DNA from 3 places in the Rhodoferax sp. LB1P47 genome. Region 3 is predicted to be linked to each of the others. Evidence: predicted binding sites of a transcription regulator. Region 3 holds the regulator's gene; each other region holds the start of a gene.
What was found. The regulator sigma-54, encoded in region 3, starts transcription at its own class of promoters, with help from an activator protein. The targets are predictions, from matches to a motif close to TGGCANGNAANCTGCTTT.
Positions count from the first base shown of each region.

Region 1 (3,275 bases), on a different contig from region 3:
ATGTAGTCCTGCGGCACGCGCTGCACGCCTACGGCGGTGTTGATGACCATCGGCCAGATCGAGCAGATAAAGATGGTCCAGATAGCCGCCGGGTTGGCCCCCTTGAACACCATCAGGCCAATCGGCAACCAGGCCAGCGGCGACACCGGGCGCAGCAGGCTGATCAGCGGGTTGAACATGCGGCCCATGAACTCAAACCGGCCAATCACAAACCCGGCGGGTATGCCCACCAGCGCCGCCAGCCCAAAGCCCACGGCCACACGCTCCAGCGAGGCCAGCACGTTCCAGCCCACGCCCTGGTCGTTCGGGCCCTTGCGGTAGAACGGGTCGCTGAACAGCACTACGGCCTGCTGGAAGGTCTCGATCGGCGACGGAATGCTGCTGCTGGTGCTGATCGACACAATCGCCCAGATGCCGATCAACAGGCCCAGACCCAGAATAGGCGGCAGCACCTGGCGCCAAAAGCCGCGCCAGTCGTACGGCATTTTGGGAGCCGCAGTTTTTACGTCTTTTGGGCTGCTAGCGCTTGTATCAATTGCGGTGGTAGCTAGCATTTTGGAAGCATTCTGGGGGGCTGTCGTTGACGCGGATGCATCCAACGATGCATCGCGGGGGGAGTGGAATACGGCACTAACCATGGTTTTCTCCTTCGTGGGGGGAAAGGGCTCCCGCCGGGTGGGCGGGAGAAGATGCATTTAGGCGTGAACTTTGAAGCTGTCGGCGTACTTCTTGGGGTCTTTGCCATCCCAGACCACACCGTCCATCAGCTTGCTGGTGCGCATATCGCTCTTGGGCACCGGCGTTTTGCTGGCGGTGGCGGCTTGCTTGTAGATGTCGATGTGGTTGATCTGCTTGGCCACGGTGAGGTAGTCGGGGTGGTCTTTCAGCAGGCCCCAGCGCTTGTGCTGGGTCAGGAACCACATGCCGTCGCTGAGGTACGGGAAGCTGGCCGCGCCTTCGTTGTAGAACTTCATGCTGTTCGGGTCGTCCCAGGTCTTGCCCAAGCCGTTTTGGTAGCGGCCCAGAATGCGCTGGTTGATGGCGTCCACGCTGGTGTTCACATAGCTCTTGTCGGCAATGGTTTCGGCCATCTTGGTCTTGTTGGTCAGGCTGGCATCAATCCAGCGGCCAGCTTCCAGAATCGCGGCGGTCACGGCACGGGCCGTGTTGGGGTACTTTTTGGCAAAGTCGCCAGTGGTGGCCAGCACTTTTTCGGGATGGTCTTTCCAGATGTCCTGGGTGGTCTGGGCGGTGATGCCGATGCCGTCGATGATGGCGCGGTGGCCCCAGGGCTCGCCCACGCAGTAGCCGTCCATGTTGCCCACGCGCATATTGGCCACCATTTGCGGTGGCGGCACGGTAATCACCTTGGCATCCTTGATCGGATCAATACCGTGCGCCGCCATCCAGTAGTACAGCCACATGGCGTGGGTGCCGGTGGGGAAGGTCTGGGCAAAGGTGTATTCGCGCTTCTCGCTGGCCATCAGCTTGGCCAGGCTGGGGCCATCGACCGCGCCCTTGTCGGCCAGCTTTTTGCTCAGGGTGATGGCCTGGCCGTTCTGGTTCAGCGTCATCAATACGGCCATGTCTTTTTTGGGGCCGCTCAGGCCCAGATGTACGCCGTAGACCAGGCCGTACAAGGCGTGCGCAAAGTCCAGCTCGCCGTTGACCAGTTTGTCGCGCACACCGGCCCAGCTGGCTTCCTTGCTGGGGATGATTTTCACGCCGTATTTCTTGTCGAAGCCCAGCACGGAGGCCATCACCACGCTGGCGCAGTCGGTCAGGGGAATGAAGCCAATTTTGACTTCTTCTTTTTCGGGCTTGTCGGAGCCTTGGGCATAGGCCAGGGCGCGCAGGGCGGGGCTGATACCCACGGCACCCACGGCGGCGGTTTGCAGCACCGAGCGGCGGCTGAGTTTGGTTTTCAAGAGGTTAGTCATCAAAAGGCTCCCAAAATTAAGATTTCCAGAACGAAAAAAGGCGTCCTCACCGCGCAGCGCGCTGCGATATGCAGCCTCTAACGGGTGGGGACGCCTTTGTCCGAATACGTGGCATTTCGCACCCGCCGTTGGGTACTAGCTGCCATGGGACCATCAGTGGTCCTGGTTTAGTTATGCAAGCACTGTGCCAGGTTGGTTGCGCTGTAATTTGCTACTGAATTAATAGCTACTTGTGCAGGTGGTGCGTGCGCTAGAGGTCATTTTTACTTATAGCTGGGACGGCTTGCACTGTTTGTGTGCACTGCACCATTTCAGCGGGCGGGGCGGTTGAGTGGTGCTTGGCGGATGAAGCCGCCGTCAAGGGCTAACAGTTGGCACAGGTCTGCATTCGCCATCGGTTTGGCCAGCAGGTAGCCCTGGAATTCGTCGCAGCCCTGGCCCCGCAGCAGGTCGAACTGAGCCTGGTTTTCGACGCCTTCGGCAACCACGGTTTTGCGCAGGTTTTGGCACAGGCCGACCATCGCGCGGGCGATCATGGCCACGTCGGCGTCGAATTCGATGTCGGTGATCAGGGAGCGGTCGATCTTCACGGTGTCCAGCGGCAGGTGGCGCAGGTACGACAGGCTGGAGTAGCCGGTGCCAAAGTCGTCCATCGCGACCCGAAAGCCCTGCGCCTTGAAGGCGTTGAGCACGCTGATGGCGCGGGTGCTGTCGTCCAGAAACACGCCTTCGGTAATCTCCAGCTCCACCCGTTCCGGGGGCAGGCCGCTGGCGCGCACCAATGCGGCCACCCGCAGCACCAGGTCGTCGGCCAGAAACAGTTTGGCCGACAGGTTGACGGCAATCACCAGGCCCGCCCCTTGCGGGCCTTCCCACAGCGCGGCGGCGGCAAAGGCCTGGCGCAGGATGGCGTCGGTCAGCTCGCCAATCAGCCCGGTTTCTTCGGCGATCGGGATGAAACGGTCGGGCCCCACCGTGCCGATGCTGGCACTGTGCCAGCGGGCCAGGGCCTCTACGCCGACGATGCGCCGGTGCGGGTCCACCTTGGGCTGGTAGGCCACGGTAAATTCGTTTTGCTCCAGCCCTACGCGCATGGCGGTGGCCAGGTCGAGCCGTTCGTCGGCCACCTTGTTCAGTTCGGGGGTGAAGAATTGGAAGTTGTTGCGGCCCCGCTCCTTGGCGGCGTACATGGCCACGTCGGCGTGCTTGAGCAGGCTTTGCGCGTCCTCGCCGTCCTGTGGGTACAGGGCGACGCCCATGCTGGCGCCCATCTGGAATTCGCGGCCCAGCAGGCTGACCGGCAGGTTGATTTGCTTGAGCACCCGTTGCAGGTGC
Region 1 is NZ_JBWMAU010000011.1:98,691-101,965, forward strand. Features, by position in the region: gene ntrB (nitrate ABC transporter permease) at 1-638, opposite strand, end outside; gene AC0969_RS13510 (CmpA/NrtA family ABC transporter substrate-binding protein) at 696-1,940, opposite strand; gene AC0969_RS13515 (putative bifunctional diguanylate cyclase/phosphodiesterase) at 2,252-3,275, opposite strand, start outside.
Region 1: a site for sigma-54 is predicted at 2,113-2,130, ahead of AC0969_RS13510 (CmpA/NrtA family ABC transporter substrate-binding protein). Genes of this name have one in related genera too.

Region 2 (3,275 bases), on a different contig from region 3:
GTGCGGGCGAGGCTTGGCCGGTGCCCCAGGTGGCGTTGCTGGGCGGCGTGCTGCTGGCCACGCTGTATGCGGTGTTCAGCGGCTGGGGCGTGCCCTCACAGCGGACCATTTGGATGCTGGCCACCGTGGGCGTTCTGCGGGTGGGCGGGCGACAGTGGCCCTGGCCTTCGGTGTGGCTGCTGGCCTGCGCCGTGGTGCTTGTGGTGGACCCGTATGCCTTGATGCAGGCGGGGTTTTGGTTGAGCTTTGTGGCGGTGGGGGTGTTGTTTGCTATGGATTCAGGAGCTACTGGCGCAATTAAAATAAGCGCTAGAGCACGATTTGGCTCTATGTTTCGTACGCAATGGAGCATCACCCTGGCGCTGGCCCCATTGACGCTGCTGCTGTTCCAGCAGGTGTCGGTGGTGGGGCTGTTGGCCAATCTGCTGGCGATTCCGTGGGTGACGCTGGTGGTGACACCGCTGTGCATGCTGGGCATCTTGCTGCCGCCGCTGTGGTCGGCGGCGGCGCTGGCGATTGGCGCACTGGGTGGGCTGTTGCAGGTGCTGGTGCAGTGGCCGTTTGCTACTTTTTCTGTAGCTGCTCCCGCCCTTTGGATGGGCGTGGTTGGCATATTGGGTGGTGGTTTGCTGGTGCTGCGCCTGCCCTGGGGCTGGCGGGCAATGGGGGTGCCGCTGCTGCTGCCGGTGCTGCTGTGGCAAACGCCGCGCCCGTCTAGCGGGCATTTCGAACTGCTGGCCGCCGATATCGGCCAGGGCAACGCCGTGCTGGTGCGCACCGCTGGGCACACCCTGCTGTACGACAGCGGCCCGCGTTGGGGGCTAGACAGCGATGCCGGCCAGCGGGTGCTGGTGCCGCTGCTGCGGGCGATGGGCGAGACGCTGGATACCCTGCTGGTCAGCCACCGCGATAGCGACCATAGCGGCGGTGCGGCCGCGCTGCTGGCCACCCAGCCGCAGGCTACGCTGCTGAGTTCTATGGAAGCCGGGCATCCGCTGCAACAGCTGCGCCCGGTGCAGCGCTGTGTGGCGGGCCAAAGCTGGACCTGGGACGGCGTGCAGTTCCAGGTGCTGCATCCACAGACCGCCGACTACGATATTCCACAAAAACCCAATGCCCTGAGCTGTGTGTTGCGCGTCTCTAACGGCTTTTACACGGCGTTACTTGTAGCCGATATTGAGCAGCCGCAAGAGGCCCGCCTGCTCGCCCGCCAGGTGCCGCTGCGGGCCGACGTGTTGCTGGTGCCGCACCACGGCAGCAAGACCTCCAGCAGCCCGGCGTTTCTCGATGCGGTGCAGCCGCGCTTTGCGCTGGTCCAGGCGGGCTACCGCAACCGTTTTGGCCACCCTGCGCCACCGGTGCTGGCGCGCTACCAGGCGCGCGGCATCCAGGTGGTGGACAGCAGCCATTGCGGTGCGGCCACCTGGCAATCTCACCGGCCCACCCAGGTACGCTGCGACCGCCAGACCGATCCCCGCTACTGGCAGCACCAGCCGCCATGAGAGGGCCCTGTAAACACGGCTACGATGGATGCCGTGGGATGCAGATGTGGCAATTGAATAGCTGGCACGCTCCACCGAACGCTTGTTTTTGCACCAACCTGGCGCGCTACTTGCTATTGCTTTGTTATCAGGAGATGGACCCAACTATGCAAAAATTTGACGAGATGTACACAGGGCTGCCGTATGAGTTTTTCTCAGATGGCAAGCAGATCCGGGACCATTACAAAATCTACGATGCCTGGCTCGCCAAGCAACCCGGCGACATGATGGCCAAGCGGCGCGAAGAGGCTGAAATGATCTTCCGCCGCGTCGGCATCACCTTTGCCGTGTACGGCGCCAAAGACGAAGACGGCTCGGGCACCGAGCGCCTGATTCCCTTCGACCTGATCCCCCGCATCATCCCCGCGCAAGAGTGGGGCAGCATGGAAAAAGGCCTGGTGCAACGCGTCACCGCCCTGAACCGCTTTTTGCACGATGTCTACCACGACCAAGAGATTCTGAAGGCGGGCATCATCCCTAGCGAGCAGATCATGCACAACGCCCAGTTCCGCCCCGAGATGGTCGGCGTGGACCTGCCGAACCAGATTTACTCGCACATCTCCGGCGTGGACATCGTGCGTGCCCCCGATGCCCAGGGCAAGGGCGAGTACTACGTGCTGGAAGACAACCTGCGCGTGCCCAGCGGCGTGAGCTACATGCTGGAAGACCGCAAGATGATGATGCGGCTGTTCCCCGACCTGTTCAACCGCCACCGCGTGGCCCCGGTGGCGCACTACCCCGACCTGCTGCTGGAAACCCTGCGCGACTCCGCCCCCGGCGGCACCTCCGACCCCACGGTGGTGGTGCTGACCCCCGGTATGTACAACAGCGCCTACTTCGAGCACGCGTTTTTAGCCCAGCAAATGGGGGTCGAACTGGTCGAAGGCCAAGACCTGTTTGTCAAAGACAAGTTTTGCTACATGCGTACCACACGCGGTCCCAAGCGCGTAGACGTGATCTACCGCCGTGTGGACGACGACTACCTCGACCCGCAGGTTTTCCGCCCCACCTCCACCCTGGGCTGCGACGGCCTGATGGCGGCGTACCGCGCAGGCAACGTATCTATCTGCAACGGTGTGGGCACTGGCGTGGCCGACGACAAGTCGATCTACCCCTACGTGCCCAAGATGATTGAGTTCTACCTGGGCGAAAAACCGATTCTGAACAACGTGCCCACCTTCATGTGCCGCAACCCGGAAGACCTGAAGTACACCCTGGCCAACCTCAAAGACCTGGTAGTGAAAGAGGTGCACGGCGCAGGCGGCTACGGCATGCTGGTCGGCCCGGCCTCCACCAAGGCCGAGATCGAGGAATTCCGCGCGGCGCTGCTGGCCAACCCCAGCGGCTACATCGCCCAGCCCACGCTGAGTTTGTCGAGCTGCCCGACGTTTGTGGAGAGCGGCATTGCGCCGCGCCACATTGACCTGCGGCCCTACGTGCTGTCGGCAAAAACCGTGCAAATGGTGCCCGGCGGCCTGACCCGCGTGGCCCTGAAAGAAGGCTCGCTGGTGGTGAATTCATCACAAGGCGGCGGCACCAAGGACACCTGGATTCTGGAGGACGATGCCGTCCCCGCCAGTGTGCCCACCGCCACGCAAACCCAGACCCAGGCATAAGGACCCACACCATGCTGTCACGCACCGCCGACCATCTTTTCTGGATGTCCCGCTATACAGAACGTGCCGAGAATACGGCCCGCATGTTGGACATCAACTACCAAACCGCACTCTTGCC
Region 2 is NZ_JBWMAU010000016.1:31,412-34,686, forward strand. Features, by position in the region: gene AC0969_RS16195 (DNA internalization-related competence protein ComEC/Rec2) at 1-1,502, shown strand, start outside; gene AC0969_RS16200 (circularly permuted type 2 ATP-grasp protein) at 1,649-3,157, shown strand; gene AC0969_RS16205 (alpha-E domain-containing protein) at 3,169-3,275, shown strand, end outside.
Region 2: a site for sigma-54 is predicted at 1,602-1,619, ahead of AC0969_RS16200 (circularly permuted type 2 ATP-grasp protein). Genes of this name have one in related genera too.

Region 3 (3,275 bases):
TCATCCGGGGCGGGCGGGTGGATGTGCGCCAGGATGCCGAGGGCAACCAGACCGGCATCGTGACCGCCGAGCCCGGCAAGCTGGCCTACTTCAAGCAAAAGCGCGACGGTGTGGATGAATACATCGAAGGCGAGGGCGAAACCATCCTCTACAACAGCAAGCTGGACAACGTGCGTTTCATCAAGCGTGCCGTGATGCGCCGCTTGCTGGGTAGCAAGGTCAACGACGAAGTCACCGGCGGGGTCATCGTGTATGACAACACCACCGACGTATTTACCGTAGACAACGGCAACTCCGCCAACGACCCTGGCGGCCAGAACGGCCGGGTTCGTGCCATGTTGACCCCCAAGGTGACGGCCCCAGCCGCTGCTGCCAGCGCCACCAGCCCCGCGCTGCGCTCCAGTACCACGCTAGAGGGCGCGCAGAAGTGAGCGGCCCGGTTGCCGTGGCAGAAAGCCGCCTGGAAGCCCGCCATCTGCAAAAAGCCTACGGCAGCCGTAAAGTCGTCAAAGACGTGACCCTGGCGGTCAAAAAAGGCGAAGTGGTCGGGCTGCTGGGCCCCAACGGCGCAGGTAAAACCACCTCGTTCTACATGATTGTGGGCCTGGTGCGGGCCGATGGCGGCAGCATTTCCATCGACGGCCAGCCGGTTGAGCACATGCCGATCCACCGCCGTTCGCGCCTGGGCCTGAGCTATTTGCCGCAAGAGGCCTCGATTTTCCGCAAGCTCACGGTGGAAGAAAACGTGCGCGCCGTGCTGGAGCTGCAACACGACGAGCAGGGCAAGTCGCTGACCAAACCGGTGATCGAAGCCCGCCTCACCGCCTTGCTGGAAGACCTGCGGGTCGAACACCTGCGCGACTCCTCGGCGATGGCCCTGTCCGGGGGCGAGCGCCGCCGGGTCGAGATTGCCCGCGCCCTGGCCACCCAGCCGCGCTTCATCCTGCTGGACGAACCGTTTGCCGGTATCGACCCGATTGCGGTGATCGAGATCCAGCGCATCATCGGCTTCCTGAAGTCGCGCGGCATTGGTGTGTTGATCACCGACCACAACGTGCGCGAAACCCTGGGTATTTGCGACCACGCCTACATCATCAGCGACGGCAACGTGCTGGCCGAAGGTACGCCGTCCGAGATCGTCGACAACGCCGATGTGCGGCGCGTCTACCTCGGCGAGCACTTCCGTATGTGATCGCACGATGAAGCAAGGCCTCTCCCTACGCGTTTCCCAGCACCTGGCGCTCACGCCCCAGTTACAACAGTCCATCCGTCTTTTGCAGCTGTCCACCCTGGAACTCAGCCAGGAAGTGGACCAGATGCTGGACGATAACCCGTTTCTGGAGCGCAACCTGGACGACGCGCCGCGCGAAGAGTTTGGTTTGGCCCAGTCCGACACCCCCGTCAGCGCGGGTGACCGCGAAACCGAGTCTGCTCCTACTTCTGTAGCTGAATACGCAGGTGAATCCAGCGCTGAAGCCTCAAATGACTCTGAAACCCCACTCACCGGTGGCGACGACACCAGCTGGGACGGCGACGGCAGCTCTGAGATCAGGCCCGACGACAGCGAGTGGGGCGGCGACGCACCCGCCCGCCACAACAACCTGGGCGAAGAAGGCGAGGCCGATGCCACCGAGCTGGCCCGCAACCAGGAGTCGCTGACCAGCTTTCTGCACCGCCAGGCCTTGGCGTTGCGCCTGGGCGAGGTGGACCAGGCGGCGCTGCGCTTTTTGATCGAATCGCTGAACGACGACGGCTACCTGGAAGACGACCTGGCCACCCTGGCCCAAGGCCTGTCGGGTGGCGACTCGGAAGCGCAGGAGGAACTGGTACACCGCTTCACCGTCGCTCTGGGCCTGTTGCAAAGCCTGGAACCGCCGGGGGTGGGGGCAACCCATCTGGGCGAATGCCTGCTGCTGCAACTCAAGGCTTTGAAGGCCACCCTGGGCGACGACCCGGTGCGCAAAACCGCGCTGCGCATCTGCCGCCAGCCGATGGACCTGCTGGCCCGGCGCGATGTGAAGCGCCTGTGCCAGCTGTGCCACGCCAGTGATGCCGACATCAAAGCCGCGATTGCCATGATTGCCCGGCTGGAGCCCAAGCCCGGCCGCCGCTTTGTGGACGTGGAGCGCAACATCGTGGTGCCCGACGTGATTGTTGCCAAAGTGGGGCGTGGCGCCAATACCAAGTTTCGGGTGGCGCTGAACCCCGAGGTGATGCCGCGCTTGCGGGTGCACGACATCTATGCCAACGCGCTGCGCCTGCACAAGGGCGGTGGTAAGGACTCCTCGAACAACGCCGCACTCCAGCAGCGCCTGCAAGAAGCCCGCTGGTTCATCAAGAACATCCAGCAGCGCTTCGACACCATCCTGCGGGTCAGCAACGCCATCGTGGAGCGGCAAAAGAACTTCTTCAGCCACGGTGCGCTGGCCATGCGCCCGCTGGTGCTGCGCGAGATTGCCGACGAGCTGGGCCTGCACGAATCCACCATCAGCCGCGTCACCACCGCCAAGTACATGGCCACGCCGTACGGCACGTTTGAGCTGAAATACTTCTTCGGCTCGTCGCTCGGCACCGAGACCGGCGGCAACGCCTCCAGTACGGCGGTGCGCGCTCTGATCAAGCAGTTCGTCGCCTCCGAAGATCTGAAAAAACCGTTGAGCGACAGCCAGTTGTCGGACATGCTGAAAGAGCAAGGCATTGAATGCGCCCGCCGCACGGTCGCCAAATACCGCGAAGCCCTGCGGATTGCGCCGACGAATTTGCGCAAGGCGCTGTAACGGGCATCCGATCGGCGTGTGCTGTGCCAGCGCCAAAGCGCTCCTGGCGCCCCCTATGGGATACTCCACGCCTCCCAGCGGACCCGCTCCGCGTCCCACTTTGGCACCGATCCCATGAACCAACTCCAATTATTTTTACCCTGCGCCGCTGGCGTGGAAGAGCTGCTGGCCGAAGAGGTACACGCAATTACGGGCTTGCAGGGCGAGGATTTGCGCTCGCACCGGGGTGGCGTGCTGGTGCGCTCGTCGTGGCGCGACGCGATGCGGCTCAATTTGCACAGCCGCCTGGCGCAGCGGGTGCTGATCGAACTGTCCAGCACGCCCTACCGCACGGAGCAAGACCTGTACGAGGCGGCGAGCAACGTGGCCTGGGAGATTTGGTTCACGCCCAGCCAGAGCTTCAAGGTGGAAGTCACTGCGCAGCACAGCCCGCTGACCTCGCTGAACTTTGCTGCCCTGAAGGTCAAGGACGCGGTGGCCGACCGCTTCCGTTTTAAG
Region 3 is NZ_JBWMAU010000006.1:25,282-28,556, reverse strand. Features, by position in the region: gene lptA (lipopolysaccharide transport periplasmic protein LptA) at 1-431, shown strand, start outside; gene lptB (LPS export ABC transporter ATP-binding protein) at 428-1,192, shown strand; gene AC0969_RS09040 (RNA polymerase factor sigma-54) at 1,200-2,777, shown strand; gene AC0969_RS09035 (THUMP domain-containing class I SAM-dependent RNA methyltransferase) at 2,892-3,275, shown strand, end outside.